DNA from 2 places in the Brevibacillus humidisoli genome. Region 2 is predicted to be linked to the other one. Evidence: predicted binding sites of a transcription regulator. Region 2 holds the regulator's gene; the other holds the start of a gene.
The links. The regulator Rex, encoded in region 2, represses fermentation and respiration genes when NADH is low (regulators of the CRP and FNR family bind a similar motif). The targets are predictions, from matches to a motif close to TTGTGAAATATTTCACAA.
Positions count from the first base shown of each region.

Region 1: LOK74_RS16365 (nitrate/nitrite transporter) is a predicted target of Rex. The motif match lies at 3,564-3,581, and genes of this name have one in related genera.

Region 1 is NZ_CP087263.1:3,347,546-3,358,356, forward strand. Features, by position in the region: gene nasC (assimilatory nitrate reductase catalytic subunit NasC) at 1-2,155, opposite strand, end outside; gene LOK74_RS16365 (nitrate/nitrite transporter) at 2,177-3,391, opposite strand; gene LOK74_RS16370 (ANTAR domain-containing response regulator) at 3,670-4,251, shown strand; gene LOK74_RS16375 (anthranilate phosphoribosyltransferase) at 4,254-5,294, shown strand; gene LOK74_RS16380 (GGDEF domain-containing protein) at 5,282-5,938, opposite strand; gene LOK74_RS16385 (DMT family transporter) at 6,151-7,044, opposite strand; gene LOK74_RS16390 (TIGR00341 family protein) at 7,041-7,739, opposite strand; gene LOK74_RS16395 (hypothetical protein) at 7,751-8,203, opposite strand; gene LOK74_RS16400 (flavin monoamine oxidase family protein) at 8,476-9,951, shown strand; gene LOK74_RS16405 (2,3-butanediol dehydrogenase) at 10,139-10,811, opposite strand, start outside.
Region 2 is NZ_CP087263.1:1,964,147-1,974,957, forward strand. Features, by position in the region: gene LOK74_RS09670 (WIAG-tail domain) at 1-902, opposite strand, end outside; gene LOK74_RS09675 (AAA family ATPase) at 1,171-2,676, opposite strand; gene LOK74_RS09680 (hypothetical protein) at 2,669-3,199, opposite strand; gene LOK74_RS09685 (alpha/beta hydrolase) at 3,528-4,022, shown strand; gene LOK74_RS09690 (cell wall elongation regulator TseB-like domain-containing protein) at 4,177-4,662, opposite strand; gene LOK74_RS09695 (hypothetical protein) at 4,710-5,420, opposite strand; gene LOK74_RS09700 (amidohydrolase) at 5,816-7,114, opposite strand; gene LOK74_RS09705 (redox-sensing transcriptional repressor Rex) at 7,071-7,763, opposite strand; gene LOK74_RS09710 (ComEC/Rec2 family competence protein) at 7,778-8,686, opposite strand; gene dinG (ATP-dependent DNA helicase DinG) at 8,729-10,811, opposite strand, start outside.

The DNA.
Region 1 (10,811 bases), 1.4 Mb from region 2:
CAGACTGGTTGCAAACCTTCCCGGCAACCGGCTCTACGCGTATAGCGCAGGCCTTGAAAGAGGGCATGCGGGACTGGGGATCCAACTCAGGCAGAGTTAATCTGTTGATGCACTGTTCCTTCCCCCAGTGAAAAGGTACAAATACGGTATCGGGTCGAATGTGTTGTGATACCTTTACGCTCAACACGATTTCACCACGCCTGGACATCACTCGTGCCGGTGCCCCATCGCTTAGCCCAACACGTTTGGCTGTTTTCGGGTGAATCTGCAAATAGGGCTCTGGCACCTTCGCAAGCAAGGCTGGTGTTCTGCGCGTTTGTGTCCCTGACAGATAGTGATGCATCACGCGTCCCGTCGTTAAGGTTAGCGGGTAGTCAGCATCGGGCGATTCCAGGGGCAGCAGGTGTGCTGCAGGGTAGAGAACCGCCTTTCCATCCGAGTGGAAAAACCGCCCATCTTCAAACAACCGCTCTATGCCAGGGTATTCTTCGCTTCCGCAAGGCCAAAACACCCCTTTTTCGCGCTGGATGCGCTGATAGCTGATCCCAGCATAATCGGCAAGACCGCCCTGACTGGCCCGCCGCAGTTCGTTAAAAATCTCCTCCGCTTTCGTAAACCGAAACCCACTTCCCTTACCAAGCGCTTCCGCCATCAGCCCGATGATCTGCCAGTCGCACTTGGCCAGTCCAGGGGGAATGGCAGCAGCTGTGCGCAGGGTAACCCGCCCCTCCAACGTGGTCATCGTGCCTTCATCTTCCAGATGGGAGGCTGCAGGCAGCACGAGATCGGCCAGCTCGGCAGTTTCAGACAGAAACATGTCAACAACTACCAGCAGATCAAGGCTGCGCAGGGCTTCTTCCACTTTGTGCGCATTTGGAGCAGACACGACCGGGTTGGACGACATGACAATCAGACCGCGCAGTTTCTTTTCCTGCATCGCTGCAAACATCTCATAGGCGGAAACTCCCTTGCGCGGCAGCTCTGCCTCTTTGATCCCCCAGATGTCGGCGATGTGGCGCCGGTGCTCCGGATGTTCGATCAAACGGTAGCCAGGCAGCTGGTCAGCCTTTTGGCCATGCTCACGCCCCCCTTGACCGTTGCCTTGTCCGGTAACCGCCCCATACCCACAGCCAGGTTTTCCGATTTTTCCGCTGAGCAGTACCAGGTTGAGCAAGTTGCGTACATTGGACACACCATTTACGTGCTGCTCCACTCCCCGAGCGGTAAATACCATTCCTGTTTCCGCCTGGCCGTAGGCGCGGGCAGCTGTCACGATCTGCTCCTCAGGCACTCCTGTCCATTCCGCCACTCGATCCAGGCGTACCGTCGCCAAGTGCTCGATCAGTTCCTTGGCTCCCCGCGTGTGGTTCTTGACAAATGACCAGTCGACAAGTCCTTCATCCAGCATCACTTTCAGCATCCCGTCAACCAGTGCTGCATCTGCTCCCGGCTTTACCTGGATATGAAGATCGGCAAGTCTGGTCGTACCTGTGACGCGCGGGTCGATGGCGATGATAAAGGCACCGTTTGCCTTTGCTTTGCGCAAATACGGCATCATCGTCGGCTGACAGTCAGCGATGTTTGTCCCGGCCAGGATCAGACATTGAGCCAGCGGGATATCGGAGAGCGGATTGGTCAGTCCCCTGTCGATGCCGAACGTGAGATTCGCCGCAGTTGCCGCCGACGACATGCAAAACCTCCCATTGTAATCAATAAAGCGAGTTCGCAGCGCAACCCGTGCAAATTTTCCAAGCAGATAGCTTTCCTCATTAGTCAGGGAACCGCCACCGTAGACACCTACTGCATCGGTACCGCCCGACTGCTGCAGTGCGCCAACTTTTGTCGCGAACCAGTTCATGGCCTCCGACCAGGAAACAGGCACCAGTTGACCGTTCTGTCGCAGCAACGGTGTTGTTAAGCGGCTTTTATCAAACGCTGGCACGTGCGCCTCTATTCCTTTTACGCACATCTTTCCATGGACGACGGGATCTTCCTTATTGGCTGACACCACGTGACGAGTCGTAAACGGGGAACGCTCCTGATGCACCAACATCGTGCACTGCATACTGCAGTAAGGGCACTGGGATGGACTGGTGTGCACGACGGTATACGTCTGATTCAACTTGCGAAAATGGCTGTATAAATCATCTCGCATACCATCTCTCCTCCATTCGTTTTAAGTAGCCGATTCAAACTTGCGCGAGGGAACTACCAGCTGCCGCTGCCACCGTTCCCCGACGACCATCATGGTCAGCAGAGCCGCTGCAACGATACCGGTCAGTACGGTTAATCCAACCGCGTATGTTCCGGTCAAATCCCGCATCAGCCCCAGCAGCGATGGCAGGAAAAACCCTCCCACTCCCCCGCAGGCGCCTACAATTCCGGTGATGATACCGATTTGGGCTGAAAATCGTTGCGGAACAAGTTGGAACACCACCCCGTTTCCCAGTCCAAAACAAGCCATCAACAGGAACAAACAAACCAACTCCGCCAAAAACGGGAGCAGCAGGGAAGCTGTACCGAGCAGGAGGGTGATCAGCAAAAACATGACAATCAGCACCCGTACACCGCCCAGTCTATCGGCAATCCATCCGCCAATCGGGCGGAAGAAGCTGCCCGCCAGCACGCAAAGTGTCACAAAATCTCCTGCACGCACACTGCTTATGCCGTACACGTCGTGGAAAAAGATCGGCAAAAAGCTGGACATGCCGACGAATCCGCCAAACGTAATGAAATAGAAATAGTTAAACAGCCATGTATCTCTCCAGCGCAATACATCCAGGTACCCAGACAACGAAATGGGCGCAGGCTTGCCTGGGGCATCTTTGCCCATCAGCACAAAGACCAAGAGGACCAGCAGCAACGGCAGAATCGCCAAACCAAAAACGGGCTGCCATCCGCCAAAATATTCGGCTAGTCGCGGAGCGAACAAGGTAGCCAGCAGCGTCCCGCTATTCCCCGCGCCCGCGATGCCCAAAGCCAATCCCTGATACTGGGGAGGATACCAGCGGCTTGCCATCGGCAACGCCACGGCAAAACTGGCACCGGCAATCCCCAGGAGAAAACCGTAGGCATAAAGCTCCGGAAGCGAACGAGCGGACAACCAAAGCAGCAAAAGCGGCACCAGTGTCAGACAGATTCCGATCACGCCTGTACGCTTGGGACCGATCCTGTCGGACAAGAGCCCGAACAAAATGCGAAAGATGGAACCACCCAGGATCGGGATCGCCACCATCAACCCTTTTTGTGTGGCCGTCAGTTGAAGGTCCTGAGCAATAAACACACTAAGCGCTCCCAACAACACCCAAACCATAAAGCTGACATCAAAATAGAGAAAAGCTGACAACAAACTAGGCCAGTGACCACTCTTTCGAAAACCAGCAAGATCCATCCAATCTCTCCCTCCTTGTCTCTTTGTCATAAAAAAATGCCCATCTCCCCCATAGAAGACAGGCATCGTTGCCAATGAAAGATACGCCGTTGTATCTTTAGCCGTACGATCTGAAGTTTTTAGTCCTGATATTGACAGTTTATGACGATCCATCACATATGTCAACTGAATGTAATGAAAAACTTCACAATCCCGCATTTAACCCGATAGAGATAGACAGATCCTTAGAATTGATGTTATATTATATAACATCAAACTGCGGCAGGAGGTATGTTTCATTGATACACTCCATCCTGATCATTACCGAGTCTCTGCCCGTTCAGCCCATCGCCGAAAGTCTGCAATCTGCAGCATACTCGGTAACACATGTCACGATGAAAGAAGAGACTGCAAAATACATGGCAGAAGTGCAGGCCATCGTCGTTGCTGCCCCATTTGCCTCCTTCTCCACCATCGGTCGCCCGCTATATGAACGTTGTGACATGCCTCTCTTCTGGTGGTGCGGCGAACAACAATCTCTGCCCGATGCAGCAGCCGCCATCACCTGCGACGGCTTACTCTTTCCCACGATGAATTCACAGCAGATCAAATGGACGTTTCAGGTTGGCGCCACTCATTATGCGCAGCGATTGCAGTTTGAACAGGAGCGGAGGTATTTGCAGCTTCGTCTCGAGGAGCGAAAATGGATCGATCAAGCTAAGCGTATTCTCTGTGAATTAAAGAAATTCTCTGAAGATGAGGCATATTCCTTCTTGCGCCAACAAGCGATGAACGAACGAAAAAAAATGGTGGATGTAGCGCGCTCGATTGTCAATGTGTATCGGCTGATTCACGACGAACCCGCGAAAAGGGGGAAGTGACTATGTTCGAATTGCTGAAAGAAGTGGGCCGTGGCAAACGGGGAGCGAAAGACTTAACCTATGACCAGGCTGCTATGGCTGCGGAGATGTTTCTCAACGGCACGGCGACAACAGCACAAATCAGCGCATTCTTGATGGCAGAGCGGATCAAGACGGAATCGGTAGAGGAGATATTGGCGTTTATCGATGTGTATCGACGAGATGCTTTTCTGTATCCGATGCCGACCAGTCTCGACTGTGCCGGTCCTTATGACGGACGTCGGGCATCGTTTCTGGTTACGCTGCCGGCTGCCTTCGTGCTAAGTGCCTGCGGCCTGCCGGTCACGCTTCACAGTAGTCCATCCCTCCCACCCAAGTGGGGAGTGACCCTGTTGGATGTGATGCGGCTGCTCCACATCCCGTTTGAAAACAAGAAGGCTCTCTGCCTGGCCGCTGCCGAAAGTGGAGTGCTGTTCATCCCTACGGAGGACTGGTGTCCCGCTTTGCATCGGCTTCGTCCTCTACGGATGGAGATTGGCGTGCGGACCCTGTTCAATACGGTGGAGAAGCTGCTGCGCCTCTCTGATCCGTCCTCTGTGACTGTAGGCGTATTTCACGGCACAGCTTTGGAAAAAGCCGCACAGCTGCTGATCAGGCTGGGGATAAAAAGAGGGATCGTCGTTCAGGGCATGGAAGGATCAGAAGACGTAACCGTTAGCAGACGGACCCGTACCCTGCTCATCCAGGAGGGGCATAGCGAGCCGTATATGGTTGAACCGGCACTGCTCGGCTTGCAGACTGAGCTCCCGGACGTGATCTGGACTGCGGAACGTCAACTGCAAACGACGATAGCGGTTTTGAACGGAGAAGCAGAGCAAGCTTATCACAACCTGGTACTGCTCAACAGCGCCCTGCGCCTCTGGGGTGCCGGACACGCCGACACACTGGCTGAAGGGGTAGAGATGGCCAGCCATGCCCTTGATGCAGGCCTGGCTTTGGAACAATACCACCGATGGCTGAATACCGTTTGTACGGGGTCAAGTCGGCCGACTCACCTCTCGTGACACTTCGATTTTTTTGTCTTGCAGCGATACATGTTGCGGTCGGCAATCTTGATCAAGCCATGCAGATCGTCATCTTGATCGGGATAGATCGCCGTACCAATCGAGAGAGAAACCGGAATTTTCAGTACCTCTGTCATCACCAACAAATCGTGTTCCACTGCTTGGAGTATCTGTCGCAATCTCTCTTCACTCGAGTAGTGCCCGATCCATAGGAACTCATCGCCTCCCCAGCGGGCGACCAAATCGTTCTTGCCTGCAAATTGAATCAGCACCTCGCCAATTGTTACCAGCACTTCGTCGCCCGTTTGGTGGCCATATCGGTCATTGATCGATTTGAAATTGTCGCAATCGATCATCAAGACAAAGCACTTTTTTCCAGCTTTGTTGGCAGCAGCAGTCAATTTGGCGAATGATTGAATCATGTACCTGCGATTATACAAATTGGTGAGCATGTCTTTTTCCGCCAGAAATGCTGCTTGATCGAACTTCCTCCCTATCCAGTAGGCCAAAAAGAACCATACGGGATAACCGAGTATCCCTACTGGATGCACTGGTCCTCCTAAGGAATAGGTGAAGTAGACCACAAAAAGAGAATGGGTGAAGATGGCCAGACTGACTGCTGTAGTCCTTCCTTTGTATCTCATATCGACCCACTCTCCTTTTCTGCCTGACTGTCATGTGCCATGTGGGCGAACCAGCAGCGAATCTGCTTTTCCATATGACGTAGAAGAAATCGTATATGGCCTTTTCCTCAATCCATTCCCTTCTTTCCACTGTTGCAAAACCAGATTATACGCTGCCTGCTACAGAAAAAAGCGGTTTGCAGCGAAAATTTCTCTTGCTGATATCGCTTGATTCAACGGCCGGTCATGTTAGCGGCACTCCGGCTGTTCTGCCTCTGCCCCGCAGCTGTCCAATTGACCAGAAAGATCCCGATGAATATAAGCAGTCCCCCCACGTATACATACCACTCCACCACTTCGCCCAGTATCATCCAGCCCGAGAGCACTCCAAAAAACGGGGCTAAAAAGAGAAACGCGCTGGTCCTGCCGGGATCACCTCGGTGCAACAAGTAAAACCACACGGCAAACTGAACAATGGAGGCCATGATGGCAAGATAGAGAACGATCAACATAGATGCTGGGGTGATGGTCAGCTTCGTTGGCTCTAGGGTTGCCCCTGCCACAAGCAACAGCAGACCACCAAACAACATCTGATAAGCCGTCAACACCCACACGTCAAATCGATCCCCCCACACCTTAATCAAAATGGTGGCGATTGACCAGCAAACCGCGGAGCCCAGCCCCAGGATGGTTCCCGCTTTCCACTGCAGATGAAGCCCAAGGGTAACCGCTACCCCGACGCATCCAATCAGAACCCCCAGCCATTGGCTGAAGCGGTATCTGGTTCCGAGAAACAGCGTACCCCAAATGACGACCAGAAGTGGATTGATAAAGGTGAGGATGGAACTCTCCCCAGCCGTGATGGTCCGCAGACTTAAAAAGATACAGCCCATTACACCAGCTGTTTGAAAGAAGCCGATCAGACAAATTCTCGCCCAATCAGGGGCAGAAGCAGGCAATGGTCGTTTCATCACCCAGACTGCCATCAACAGGCCGGCCAGCGTGAAGCGGCATCCCGCCAACAGAAGCGGGGACATGTAGGCCAACCCCATCTTGCCAACGGTAAAGGAGGAACCCATAAGCGAAGTGGTCAACAGAACGAGACCCATGTACATGATAGGATTCATGTTTCTCTCTCCATTTCTTGCAATCTCTTCAACTGATGTTTACCGACACCTCTGTATGTACCAAGTATAGCTGAAGGATCTCTCCATGCCTGTCGAAATATGATTTCATGATCATAGCCAGTCCGGATGACTGCATCTGGCTCAGCGGTGTAACTCCATGGATGGCTGTATATCATCGCCAGTACGAGCAGCAGAACGATGACACCGATCAGAAGCAATGCATACATTCTTGAGACGAAGGCCCGCTCGGCCTGCTCCTGCTCAACAGGGCGAATTCCGGAGATGATAAATACGATCACCGCAGACAACAGGATGCTGCTGATATTGACGAACAGCAGCAGCATCGCTTCATACGCTTCATACCACATCGCTGCCCCCAGCGTCATTCCAAGCACGACCACGGGCGGCAGCAGAGCGACCGAGACCATCACCCCGACCAAAGCACCAGAAAATCGTTTCAGCATAGAGATGGCACCCGCTGCCCCGGCAGACAAGGCCAACACCAAATCGTACATATCGACTGTCGTCCGTGCGGTAAACTCCTGGCTGTACTGTGGAACCCCGACCATCGTTCCCCCTGCAATCGACAGTGCCAGAACCAGCAGCCCACCCGTGGCGATGGTCACAAATGAACGAAAAGCCATTCGAAAATCACCGAGGACAGAGGCAAACGCCAGCGCAATAACCGGTCCCAACAGCGGGGCGATCACCATGCCGCCAATGCAATCGCCGCACTGTTTTTTAACAGGCCGATCATCACCACAATCGCAGCCAGCAGGGCAAATGTCAGATATGCCACGTCTAGCCCGCTTTTCGCCCCAATCTCTTCGTACAGCTCATGTCGGCTGGCCCGTTGGATCTTGATCGCTTCCTTCTCTGCACGCTGTTGATCCCGTTTATCTTGACTCTCCTGTTTTCTGTTCATATACGATTCCACAGAAAACAGCATCACCTCAAACCCTTCTGTCCGGTTGGTCACACTCTCCAAATAGTTGAGAATCTCCTCTGCGTTTTCTGTTTTCACCAATATTCGCATCAACTTCTGCTGTTCATTTTCTTTCGTTATCCAGTATGAGACGAGATCGAAGCTTTGTACCTTTCGGTCAATCGCAGCAAAGCAATGGCTCGGTACATATGCTTCAATCAATTGCAGCGACAACCTTCTCACCCTTTCCTAGGTGCCTTGTTGTATACTAGGGTTTCCACTCTTTATACGTCCCAGCCATTGGCCTACTGCATACCCTGTTGAATCGCCTATCACCTTTCGCGCACCTACTTATCCTCGCGATTTATTCAGTCAACCGCTGTCTAGACCGCGAGACGCCTCGTCGATTCTCGTTTCCTCCCATGCCGAGAGTCGTAACATACTCGATAGAGTGAACGAATAACATAAATCAAGTATCGTCAACTGCATGGCGAGGAGGAACGTTGATGCTAAGCAACATGAATCCTTCGACACTCCATCAGATGATCAAGATGATCCAGAATGGGTTGGGAAAGACACATTTCCCGAAAAAAATCATCATTGTTGGAGCAGGCATGGCTGGACTGGTCGCCGCTTCACTGCTAAAAGAAGCTGGTCACCAGGTGATCATCCTGGAAGCATCTGATCGTGTCGGGGGACGTGTTTACACGCTGCGGTCTCCTTTTACGGAGGGTCGCTACCTCGATGCTGGAGCTATGCGGATTCCCCATTTCCATTACCTTACTTTGGCCTACATTCAGAAATTCGGCCTGCCCATTAACCTATTTATCAACAGCACTCCCCGTGATCCACTGTATGTGAACGGAATCAAGACCCGACGGATGGAGTATGAACGCAATCCGGACATCCTCCGGTTTCCAGTCGCCCCCGAGGAACGCGGAAAAACGGCAAGCGTACTGGTGGATTATGCCACGAATCCAGTCGTCCGTCTGATCAACCAATACCCGCAGCATTATTGGGAGATCGTGAAAGCCTTTGATATGTACTCGATGGATTTGTATCTGAGCTGCAATCCCTATCACCGCTCCCTATCTGTCGGTGCAATCGACATGATTAAGGTGCTACTGGCCGTAGAGGGGTTCCCGGAACTGGCCTTCCTCGAGATACTGAGAGAGCTCCTCATCTTCCAACCTCAAACGCGATTTTATGAGATCACGGGTGGGAATGATCAACTCCCGAAATCGTTTCTTCCTCAATTGAAAGAGAACATCCTCTTCCGACATAGGCTGAGGAAAATCATCCAGCAGCCGGATAGAGTAATAATCCAAAGTACACATACGAGTACCTCGCAATCTGTTGAGATCACCGGCAACGTTGCCATCATCACCATCCCGTTCACATTATTGAACCTGGTAGAGGTTGATCCCTACGATGCGTTTTCCTACCACAAATGGAAAGCGATCCACCAACTTCACTATGTTGGCGCCTCAAAAATTGGGATTCAGTTTGAAAACAGGTTCTGGGAGGAGCAGGGGATATACGGTGGGCAGGCCGTAACCGATTTGCCGATTCGCTTCGCCTATTACCCCAGTCATGGGTTTGGAGATCGCGGCGGAGTCGTCCTGGCCAGCTATACGTGGGAAGATGACACTGCGCCTTGGAATGCACTCAGTGATCAGGATCGTGTACAGCAAGCATTGGAGAATCTCGCTGTGATTCACGGGAATCAAATCCGCGGAGAATTCGTCACTGGAACATCCTATAGTTGGGCACAGTCTCCGTTTGCGGCAGGAGCTTTTGCCATGTTTAAACCAGGACAGGAGACAGAATTGTCTCCTTATCTCTCCGTACCGGAAGGCAGCATCTATTTTGCCGGCGAGCATACCTCCCATTATCGGGGGTGGATCCAGGGTGCGGTGGAATCCGGTATACGGGTAGCCCAACAAGTAAATAACCTGCCGCAAACGCTGCTTGCCGAGTGAGGTAGTGAAGAAAGTGGACTCCCTTGGATCGAACAGCTTTATCCGCAATCTGAGAGCCCGGTATACAATACCGGGCTCGGCAGAATCCAAAGCTTATTTGCGCGCCTGCACTTGACAGGGGAGGATCAAGACGATAAGGCCGTTTTTACCAACGGAAGGAAGCATCTACCGTGGAAACAAGCAAACATCAAACAGAGGCAAACGGTTTAGGGGAAACAAGGATTTTAATATGGCCCTTGTTTTTTACCAATTCCTCAAACCCGCCTGCTTGAATATCAGATAAGCGGATTTTCTTCGTGATCAAACCATCAACCTGAAACCTTCCTTCTGCAATCAGTTGAATGACGGAAGGGAAAATATCCCGATAGCCGAGGACTCCCTTCATTTGGCGCTCTTTGAGCACAAACTGATTGGGCGGTATCGATGCTGGCTTCTCCCAAATGCTCACGATGACGATTTGGCCGTTTGTGCGAGCGCTCTCGATAGCACTGAGCAATCCTTGCTCCATACCCGTCACTTCAAAACAGACGTCGGCGCCGCCACCTGTTCTCTCTTGAATCGCTTGCACCACGTCTTCCTTCGTTGGGTCAAAGACATCATGTGCTCCAAATGCCAAGGCCATTCTTTGCCGGTGTTCCGATATTTCCACACCAATGATGCGGCTAGCTCCCGCCACTCGTGCCGCTTGAATCACAAGCAGACCAATCGGTCCAGTTCCGAAGACGACACAGGTGTCCCCCGCTTTCAATTGACTTTGCCTGACTGCGTGCAAGGCAACGGCCGCCGGTTCGATCAAAGCTGCCTGTTCATCGGTCAACTCGGCGGGCAATCGGTGCACCATCTCCGCCTTTACCATGGTC
Region 2 (10,811 bases):
TCACTGGTGACGATCCCGTTTTTCAGATGACGGGCTTCGATCAGATCCTCCACCAAGTGCTCGGCAGAGATTGACCTTGCTGCGATATGCTCGCGTTGAATGATGCTTTCTGATAGATGAGACGATTGGATAAGCTGTCCCCGCAGATGATCGGGTCCGATCGCTCCGGGGGCAAGCTTGCTTGCGGTGACCGCTTCATCCCGCAATTTGTCGGTGGTCACCACTTCATGTGCTAGCTTGGCATTGTTGATGACACCGTTGGCAAGATGATGCGTTTGGATACTGCCGGTCTTGATCTTATCCCCGGTAACCGACTGCTCCTGCAGCAGGTCCGTTGTGATGCACTGTGGATGCAGGTGCTTCGTGCCAATCGATCCCTCAGCAATTTTCATCGCATCAATCGTTTTGTCCGCCAGCTTTTCTGAGGTCACACTGTTATTCATCAGTTTCTCGCCTGAGATCGTCCGATCCTGAATCTTGTTTCCGGTGATCGCGTAGTTGGCGATGTGCTGTTCTTCAACGGACATCGCTGCCAGTTTGCTGGAAGTTACACTGTGATTGGCCAACTTGTTGCTGTTCACCGCATAGTCCTTCAGTGCCTCCGTATCTACGCTGGCGGTTTTTAGTTTGGAGGAATCGATAGCACGATTGGCGATCTTCTCGGTCGTGATAGCTTGATCCGTGATGTCATCCGTATAAATAAAAGCCACTTGTTGGTCTGCTTTTCGATCTTTTACCACTTTGCTGTAGCTCTTCTGATGAGAAGCTGCAGGCCGGGATGAGGCCATCTGTGAGGACTCAAAACCGGAACTTTCTTCGGTGTCTTCCAGCCAATCCAGGTCGATCGGCTTGCGCACTGCCTTTTTCCGTTTCGTGGCAGAGCTTCCGTTTTGCTTGGCCATTCCTCTCGCCTTCCTTCTATATAATCTTCGTACTATGTCATTTCATAACATATTCATTTGACCCATTGGCGGGCACTATTCCTGAACAATTAGGTATGTGTACAGAAGAAGGACATGGCAGAGGAACAGGCTGAATCCAGTTTTTTCTCTTTTTAGATGTAGATAGAAAAAAGGAAGTCCGCATCCTGGCCTCTCTGCAGTGAGCAGGCCGTGAATGCCGCTTCCTTCTTGTATCTTGTATGATTTACAGTTGATGTGTTTGAGCCGTCTATGATCCTATCAGTTCACCTGTCGGCTGCTGCTCACGGAGCATGCTGCGGAACAGATCGCCGCCGAGAACCTCTTTTTCCAGCAAAATCTGCAGGCTGTTGACAAACACGGGATCGAACTGCCGCAGCACCCGGCGTGTCTGTTCCAGCAACTCTTCCAAAATCCGGTTTACCTCATCGTGTACCTGGGACTTGGCAATGTACGAGAGGTGCACAATGCCAAGCCGGGACATTCCGCTCTGTACGATTTCCTGGGCCATCGTCAATGCCTGCTCAAAATCGTTTTTGGAGCCGGTACTGCGTCCACCATAGTAAATCTCTTCGGCTACGGCCCCGCCCAAGCAAACCATGATCTGCTGCTCCAACGCTTCCTTGGTGTAGAGATAGCGATCTTCCATCGGATTTTGCCGTACATAGCCAAGTGCCTGTCCACGTGGGGTAAGCGTAACTTGAGAAACCGACCCGGGCCGCACCTGTTCGCTGATGATCGCGTGCCCCAACTCATGTATGGCAACTCGACGCTTCTCTTCAACAGTCGCTTCCCGGTCCGTCTGTTCACCCATCATCACCTTGTCTACAGCCAGAGCAAAGTGACGGATCTCGATCGTTTCCGAATGATCGCGCATGGCGTAAATGGCCGCTTCATTGACCACGCTTTCCATCTGTGCACCGGAGAAGCCAAATGTCTCTTGCGCGATTTTTTCCAGACCTACATCATCAGCCAACGGTTTGCCCGCCGTATGGATACGCAGGATCTGCTCACGGGCTTTTTTGTCCGGCAGATCGACCACGATATGACGATCAAAGCGCCCCGGGCGCAACAAGGCGGGATCAAGCATGTCTTTGCGGTTCGTTGCCGCAATCAGCAGGATTCGCGGTGTGTCACTGGCTCCGATTCCGTCCATCTCGGTCAGCAGTTGGTTGAGTGTTTGATCGTACTCTCGCTGCTGCTGGCCGTCCCGCTTCCCACCGATCACCTCAATCTCGTCGATAAAGATGATTCCGCTGTCCTGACCGTTTTTCTCTGCCATCTGTTTCACATCCCGGAACAAATCGCGGACGCGTTGTGCCCCGACACCCACATACATCTCTACGAATTGCGAACCGGAAGCGGCTACAAACGCGGAATTGGTGTAGTTGGCTGCCGCTTTGGCCATCAGCGTCTTACCCGTTCCCGGCGGCCCGGTCAGCAGTACGCCTTTTATCGGGCGAATTCCATAATGACTGATCTTTTCTTTCTTGATCAGGAAATCAAGCGCCTCTTTCAATTCCCGTTTGGCCCGCTCTTGGCCGCCAATGTCTGCAAACTGGATGTTTGTCTTGGGAACGACATGCTTGCTCCGTTTGCTCCGGCCGCCCATACTGACACCCGATTGGCGTGACATCAGGAAATAGATACCGGCGAGTACTGCAGCAAAGACAAGGAAGGGACCTACATTCACCTTCAGAAATACCAAAAACAGAATCAAAACAGGCACGGCACCGTAAAGTATCTCCTTAACCACGGGCAGTCACCTCTCTCTCTTCTACAAGCCGAGGTACGACTTTGTAGAAGTCGGCGTTCCCCCGTTTTAAATAGATAAACACATGCTGCTCGTCCATTCTCGCTTTTGCCTCGTCCAATTGGTGGGTCTGCTTCCAGTCGTTTAAAAGGCTAGGTATCTTGCTGTATTGGTGCAGTTCAATCGCTTCGGTCAGATCAAAAATACCGGTTGCCCAAATCGCTGTCAGCTCCGGATCTTGGTTGGTCATCTCTACCGTCCATGCTTTACCTGGAGCAAGCCGTTTGATCTCAGTCGTCAATTCGCGGTATTCCACTGGAAAGCTTTCTGGATCGGTCACTTCCAGTTGTACGTTTAGCTGCTCTTGGCTAACCTGCATCCCGACCAGCTTGGCCGACTTCATCTCTGCAATCTCACTACGCAGCGGTTCTTCCACCTGCATCTTCTGATACAGAAACCATCCGCCAAACAGGAGTGTGATCGTGGCTAGCATCGAGAGCAATATCGGCACTGCGCGCACTTTCACCTTAGCTCCCCCTATCTATCTAAACTTGTTACTTGCGCGGTTATTTCTATCACTTTTTGTCGACTTACAGTATAGCATAGATATCTATCAATTCGATCATGCAGATGTTGGATGCCAGTTGCGAAAGCAGGGATTCAGCTAAGTGAGCAATCGATAAGAAATGAGTCAACACCAGAATGTTACAATGGATAGAAGGGAAAACCAAACCGGAATCTTTCAAAGAAAATAATGGTGATAACCCCAAAAAAGCGGGAGGAAGTAGATGGACAAACATGTATTGTTACTCCATTGTGCGGGTGCTCAGGAGCCCGGTCAAGGAAGTACGAACTTGGCAGCACATCTGCAAGATGCGTTAGGATCTGCCTGCCAGATGCGATATCCCATGATGCCTGATCCAGAAAAACCGGCTTATACAGCGTGGAAAGAAAAACTGGAACAGGAACTGAATTCTTTGCATGGGGACATCGTATTGATTGGGCATTCCTTGGGCGGCTCCGTTTTGTTGAAGTACCTCTCTGAGGAAGCACACCCAAAAACGATAGCGGGATTGTTTCTGATCGCAGTGCCATATTGGGGGACTGGAGATGAGTGGCTAGTAGACGAATTCACGCTGCAAGAGAACTTCTCGGCCAAACTTGCAAGCATCCCGCACATCTTTCTGTACCACAGTCAGGATGATGAAGTGGTGCCGTTTGCGTATTTCTTACTGTACGCAAAAAGACTCCCACGTGTAACCGCTCGCGGAATGGATGGCTACGGGCATCTATTCAACGCTGGTTTACCCGAACTGGTTCACGATCTCCAAACGTTTGTCACGTCCTAAACAGATCCACGCGTTCATCTCGGATTCGTCAACCTCCTAAAAAAAACGACCGTCCGGGAGAGGACAGTCGCTTCACATTTGGTTCGAGGTAGCAGCCAATGATACCCCCCTAGTCACTAGCACGCAGGAGTTCCATGCGGCTAGACGACCTTGGTCAAGGGGAGTCGATTTTGTTCAGTCGGTATGCTCTCAGCAGTTCCCCTGTGTGGAAGTCGTAATACACATAATTGTAGCGCTTCTCCTCGTCGATGTAGAGGACTTCCCAGAAGCGCTTTTCGCCGTCGATTCCGGGTACAATATGCTTGATAACAGCGTTCGGATGACTTTTCATCACGGCTTCCTGCACATTTTTTTTCGGTACAGTTCCGTGCAGCACATCAAAGACCACATCATCTTTGGTCATCCACGCAATGACCGGCGTTCCGACTTTATTTTTACCGATGACTACGGCGTAGGAGCTCTTGCCGCGGTATTCACTGATCTCATCGATCTGCGTAATCGTCGTACGTTCAAAGGCCCACTGGCGCGCCTGCTCGTCAAAGTTGTTCTGCTGTGCGACAACTGACGAAGCCAGGTGATAGACGGCAGAAGCACCAATAAAAGCGATCCCTATCAATAAGCCTACAATTCGAACAACCACATGCCGTTCCCCTATTCTTCATTGATGATTGATTCTGCTTACTTCATTTACATGCGAAACAGTAGTTGGTCCTTTTTTTCGCCTTGGGGTGAAGCAATCTGGATTGTGACGAGCATTCTGCGCAGTCGCATGGAACTTTGGTCGTACCACATCAGGTACGTTAGAGAGACGCTTTTGAGCGCCTCATCCATCACGTCTTGAGTCGGAAATTGCGAGCCAAGCCATAGCGACAGCATCGATTTCACATCCTCTGGCGGCAGGGAAAACTGATATCCGGCTAGGTCGGCACCTTCCCCAGTCAGGCGGATCGGTACGATTGACTGCAGTTCACCTTTGATCAGCATCAGATGATCATATGGTGTGTAAAGCGCATAGGGAAGCATCAGCGGCTCTTTCTGTTCTCCGTTCACCGTCAGTTTAAACGAATCGCCTGTCCTCGCCATCATCACCTTCTGTCCGCCCACATCGCCGCTAAGCTCAAATGACTTGCCCTGATAGGTCCCACTGAACTGTCGATCCTTTACTTCAACCTGAAACGGGATCTCCGTATTGGTCTGGGATCGTTCGATCAGTTCGGCAATCTCCTGCCGCTGCTTGCGCATTTGTTCGGCGGGGTCAACCTGTGCAACCGGTCCGCTTTGCTGTTCTTGATTTTGTACGGCAGGCTTGTCTGTTAGCTTGGCGATCAACGCCCCGAGCAGAAACAGGGCCAGGAATATCGGCAGCAGCCACCAGAGTTGGCGCGGTCGGATAATCATTGATGACCCTCCCCGTCCTTTATGGCTAAAACATATGCAGCCGGGGAAGGTTTTAGAACCGTACGGAAAAGTTACCGAACATAGCGGCAAACGTGCCGGTCATACTACAGATACACCCCGAGGAGGTGAGCGCGTGAAACTGCCCGACAGGACGACATCTCCTGACGTCTACGCGCTGTGGCAACAGGAATACCGTGCATCTTGGGCAGATCTGTCATCACCGCTGAGAGCGCTGCCCCCGCCCGTCTGTTTGTCGTACAGACATACGTCTTTGACGGAAGTGTGGCGTGCATACCCATCATGAATGTACCATCACATTAACCCTACCTGCACCCCTGCTTCACATCTCTCCTGTTGTGCCGACAGGAGATCTTTCCTTTCATCTCGGTTGGCGATTACTGTTTCAGTTGGGCAAACACCCGGTTGGCTTCATAGATCACTTTCTCTTCATCAATCGTCTGCAACTCGCGATTCCGCATCAGAAACCGTCCAGCGACGACCGTATCGGTCACATCCCGCCCGTTCGCCGCGTACACTACATGGGAGACGGGATAATTGTGCGCGGGTTGGAAATGAGCCTGATGGGCATCAATGACGATCAGGTCAGCTTGTTTCCCCACTTCCAGCGAACCTAACTGTTCTGCTTGGAACACACAATCGGCACCGTATCGGGTTGCCATCCGCAGCGCTTCTTCTGCGGGGACGACAAGTGGGTCATACGTGACACCTTTGTGCAAAATCGCAGCCAGCCGCAATTCTTCAAACAGATTAACATTGTTGTTGCTCGCGGAACTGTCCGTTCCCAGCGAAACACTGATCCCTCGTTTCAGCATGTCCGGCACACGGGCCACGCCGCTTGCCAGTTTGAGATTGCTCACCACATTATGAGATACCTTCACTTGATAGCGTGCCAAAATATCTAGTTCTTCATCCGTCAAATGGACAGCGTGCGCGACCAGCGTAGGCCTTGCAAACAGCCCAATGTTTTCCAGGTGTTGAACAGGACGTACACCGTAGTCTTTGACGTTTTGCTCCACTTCCCAAACCGTCTCCGACATATGAATATGTATCGGAAGATCAAGTTCTGCTGAGCGCTCAATAATTTTGGCGATGTAATCTGGAGGGCAGGTGTATGGTGCATGCGGTGCCATCATCGTGGTAATGCGACCATCGGCCTGGTTATGCCACTCCCGGGCAAAAGCGGTCGCCTCCTCCAGTTTTTGTCGCTGTTCTTCTGGCGAGCCAAGACCGATCACACCGCGGCACAGACTGGCCCGCATACCGGCAGATTCCGCTGCTTTCGCTACCTCACCCATGTGATCGTACATATCGACAAACGTTGTGGTTCCGGTACGGATCATTTCAAGCAAGGTAAGGTAGGTTCCCCACTTGACGTGTTCCGCCGTAAACTGCGCCTCCATCGGCCACATTTTGTCTTCCAGCCATTCCTTGAGCGGCAGATCATCGGCATATCCGCGCAAAAGAGACATCGCTGCATGGCCGTGTGTATTGATCAAACCGGGAAGTATGTATTTACCCTTGCCGTCGATCACCTGTCCATATCCAGACAGATCTTCCGGCGTGGTACCTACGTAGGTAATCCGATCGCCGGCAAAGGCTACCGCTCCGCCGTGAATCACTTCGTTCTGTTCATTTACCGTTAAAACTGTCGCGTTGGTGATAATCGTTTCCATCGCTTCTACTCCTATCGATTGGGATTCCTTGGTTCAAGTAGTATGCCAGACTTTGCAGGCTGGATGTGACGTCAGCGTGGTGGATTCTCACATTGGCGTCGGTCCGGATGGTTACCGGAGCGAAGTTGAGAATACCCTCAATCCCGGCCTCGATCAACTGGTCGGCTACCACCTGAGCCGCTGCCGCAGGTACCGTAATAATCGCCAGCCGGATCTGCAATCGTTTCACTGTCTCTTTCAGTTCTCCCAACGGTTGTATCCTCAGCCCGGCAATCCTTTTTCCTTTTTTGGCTGGATCGTTGTCAAAAATGGCGACGATCCTCATGTTGTCGCGTAAATACGCATTGTAGTTGCTGATCGCATGGCCAAGGTGGCCCGCTCCAACCAGCGCTACATGAATCTCCTGGTCCAGTTTGAGGATTTGTCGGATCTTTTCAATCAGATAATCGACGTCATAACCTATCCCCTTTTTGCCGAAGTCGCCAAATGAGGACAGGTCTTTGCGGATTTGCGCCGGATTGACGTCAAGTGTCTTGCCCATCTGTTGGGATGAAACGGTTTTGACCTGCATCTGCTGCAAGTGGGTCAGATATCGGAGATAGACCGGCAGGCGCCGGACGACTGCCTCCGATATTTTGGGGGCTTTCAAATACGCATCCCTCCTCAGTCCTGCTTTTTCTTTTCCTTCAGGACTTTATAATCCTTCCCATTGGATAGAATCGTAATCGTTCCGTCCTGTCCTGTGATATACGTCTCAGCCCATGATTCGTCCAACCGCTCCACGATTTCCGCCTGACCACTGGTCATCTCGTCACGTGATTTGCCTGTTTGAATCACCGCAACCTGTGGGTCTATCTTGGTCAAAAACGGCTGTGAAGAAGCTTGGTTGCTTCCTTGATCGGCAACTTTCAACACCTGTGAGCGCAGCTCTGTTCCATGACGCTTCAACATACGGTCCTCCGCCTTCACACCGATCCCGCTCGGATAGAGAAAGTGCAGTTCACCCTGCCGCAATTGTACGACCAATGAATTATCCTGTGGAGAGAGAAAAAGGTGCTCGCTAGGGTGAAAGACCGTCAGGGAGATGTTTGTATCAAACGACAGCACGTCTCCCTCTGACAGCAGTTGCACTTTTTTCTCCTCATCAATCGGAATCACCCGGTGGATCGCATGAGCAATCAACTTCGGCAGAAGCACGGTATCGATCTGCAGGTTTTTGGCCAAAAAAGGATACCCTCCGCTGTAGGCCGGCAGATCATTGCTGATCAGCACGTAATCCAACTTGGTGACGTGACGTTCTTGCAGAAGTTTTAACAGGTTTTTCACATCATCGACACCGCCGGTATCGATCAACAGCTTCTTGCCGTTAGGAAAGCGGACCAGCGTACTTTCACCGCTAGACAGGTTAAAATAAGAGGTTATCATCCCCTCGAAGTCCCGCTCATCCTCACTTACGATCGGATCATCGACCTTTACCGCCTGTAATAAATGGCTGTCAATCGTACAACCGACGATCAAAAACAACAGAGATGCGACGAGCAGCAGACGATTCTTTACGCTACGCTTTCGCATTTTATTGTATCACCTAAATCCTGACTAGACTATTGCTTCATTTTATGAAAGTTCATCGGCTTGCATACCCTCCAGAAACGAAGCAATGCGGTCACGCAGTTTGACCCAGGCCCCGCTTTCGACACGATACGGGGGGAGCGAGGCGAGAAATGCTTTTCCATAACGCGACTCAACAATTCGGGAGTCAAACACGACGATCACCCCTCTGTCCGTGTGATGTCGGATTAGGCGCCCCAAGCCTTGTTTAAAGCGGATCACAGCATGAGGCAGCGACAAGGAGAGAAACGGATTTTTCTTCTCTTCTTTCGCCTTTTCAGAGCGCCCCTCCAGCAGTGGTTGATTGGGCGGTTGAAAGGGCAGACGGACGATGATCACACAGCTTAAGACATCGCCCGGGATGTCGACACCTTCCCAGAAGCTGCTGGTGCCAAGCAGCACCGATTTTTGCTGACGCTGAAACTTGCGAACCAGCTTGCTGCGGTTGTTGCTGTCGATGCCATGCCCCAGCAAATCATAGCCTTCCCCGTCCAGCGCCTCTTTCATCGCATCGTACACGCAGCGCAGCATGGTGTAGGAGGTAAAGAGGATCAGCGTACGTCCTTTGGCAGCGCGCACCACATCGACACAGCCCTGGATCACGGCGTCGAGATAAGTCTCCTCGGAATCTTTGCCCAGTGCCGGGAAGTCATCCGGCAAGAGGATCAGTCCCTGCTGCTCGTAGGCAAAAGGCGAGGGAAGCGTCAACGTACGGTAGCGCCCGCTCTCCTCCAATCCATGCCGTTCGATGTAGTAGCGAAAGCTGTTTTTTACCGTCAACGTAGCGGATGTAAGTGTAATGCTGCGCTTCTCGGCAAACAGTTTGCGAGCTAGTACGGATGAGACGTCTAGCGGCGCGGCAAACAGAGAGACATGTTTGCGCGGGGAGCGCGTTTCGATTTCCATCCAGAAAACATACTCTGGCGGTCCATCCAAAAGCAAAAAGTATAGCGTATCAGCAGCAGTCCGCAGATCGTCCACCAGACCTTCCGCATCGGTCAGCAAGCTCTTCAGCGCAAACGGGGTTGACTCTGCACGCTCTTTCACTAATGTCAGCAAGCGCTCCAGCTCCTGTCCCTGCGTGACAAGTGCTTGCACCAGTTGACGTGTATCGCTAAGCAGACGTTCTCCCTTGCCGACAAATGTATCCTGACGATAGCGAACAGTGGCCCGGCCTGCTTCCGTTTGTTCACCGCTGCGGCGGGCTGCCCAGTTGTACAGCCGACCCGACCACTGCTGCAGACTGTCTCGGCTGCTGGCTGAAAGCTGGCCCAACGAATGGAGATGATTATGTAGCTCAGTTGCCAGCATCGGTGTCGACTGAGCGACTTCCTCTACCAATCGATTAAGCAGATCATGCTCCTCTTTTGTTGACAGCCGATCCAATAGTTGATATAGGCGTGCTGTAGTGTATTGTGCCCCCAGATGCTGACTGGCCACCTCTTCCAGTTGATGAGCCTCATCCAGGATCGCCACATCATAGGTAGGAAGAATGCGGTTTTCCGCCTCCAAATCGTTGATCAAAAGGGCATGGTTGACAATCAGCAGATCTGCTTCCTTTGCTAGTTCCCTGGCCCGGAAATAATAGCAGCGGCTAAACCAGGGACAATGGCGATGCAGACAAGAATGGACATCGCTCTTTACCTGTTGCCAAAGCATACTGCCCACAGGAGAAAGACTTAGTTCTTCCACATCGCCCGTCTCGGTCTGGGTCAGCCAACTTACCAACTGTGCCTTGGTCAACTGTAGTTCATGCGTATCTGCCTCTGTCGTCTCGGCAAGCTGCTGCTCCATTTTTCGCAGACAAAGATAATTGCCGCGCCCCTTTAACAGGGAGGCGGTAAAAGAAAATGGCAGTGCCTGTTGCAGCACAGGCAGGTCCTTTTGGAACAATTGGTCTTGCAGATGGATTGTGTGAGTGCTGATCACTACCTGCTGATCGTGCCACTTGGACCAGAGGATGGCGGGTATGAGATAGCCCATTGTTTTTCCTGTTCCTGTACCCGCTTCGACAAGCAGGTGCTCCCCGTCGTTCATCGCTTCGTAGATTCCCCGGATCATCGCCTCCTGTGCTTGGCGTCGTTCATAA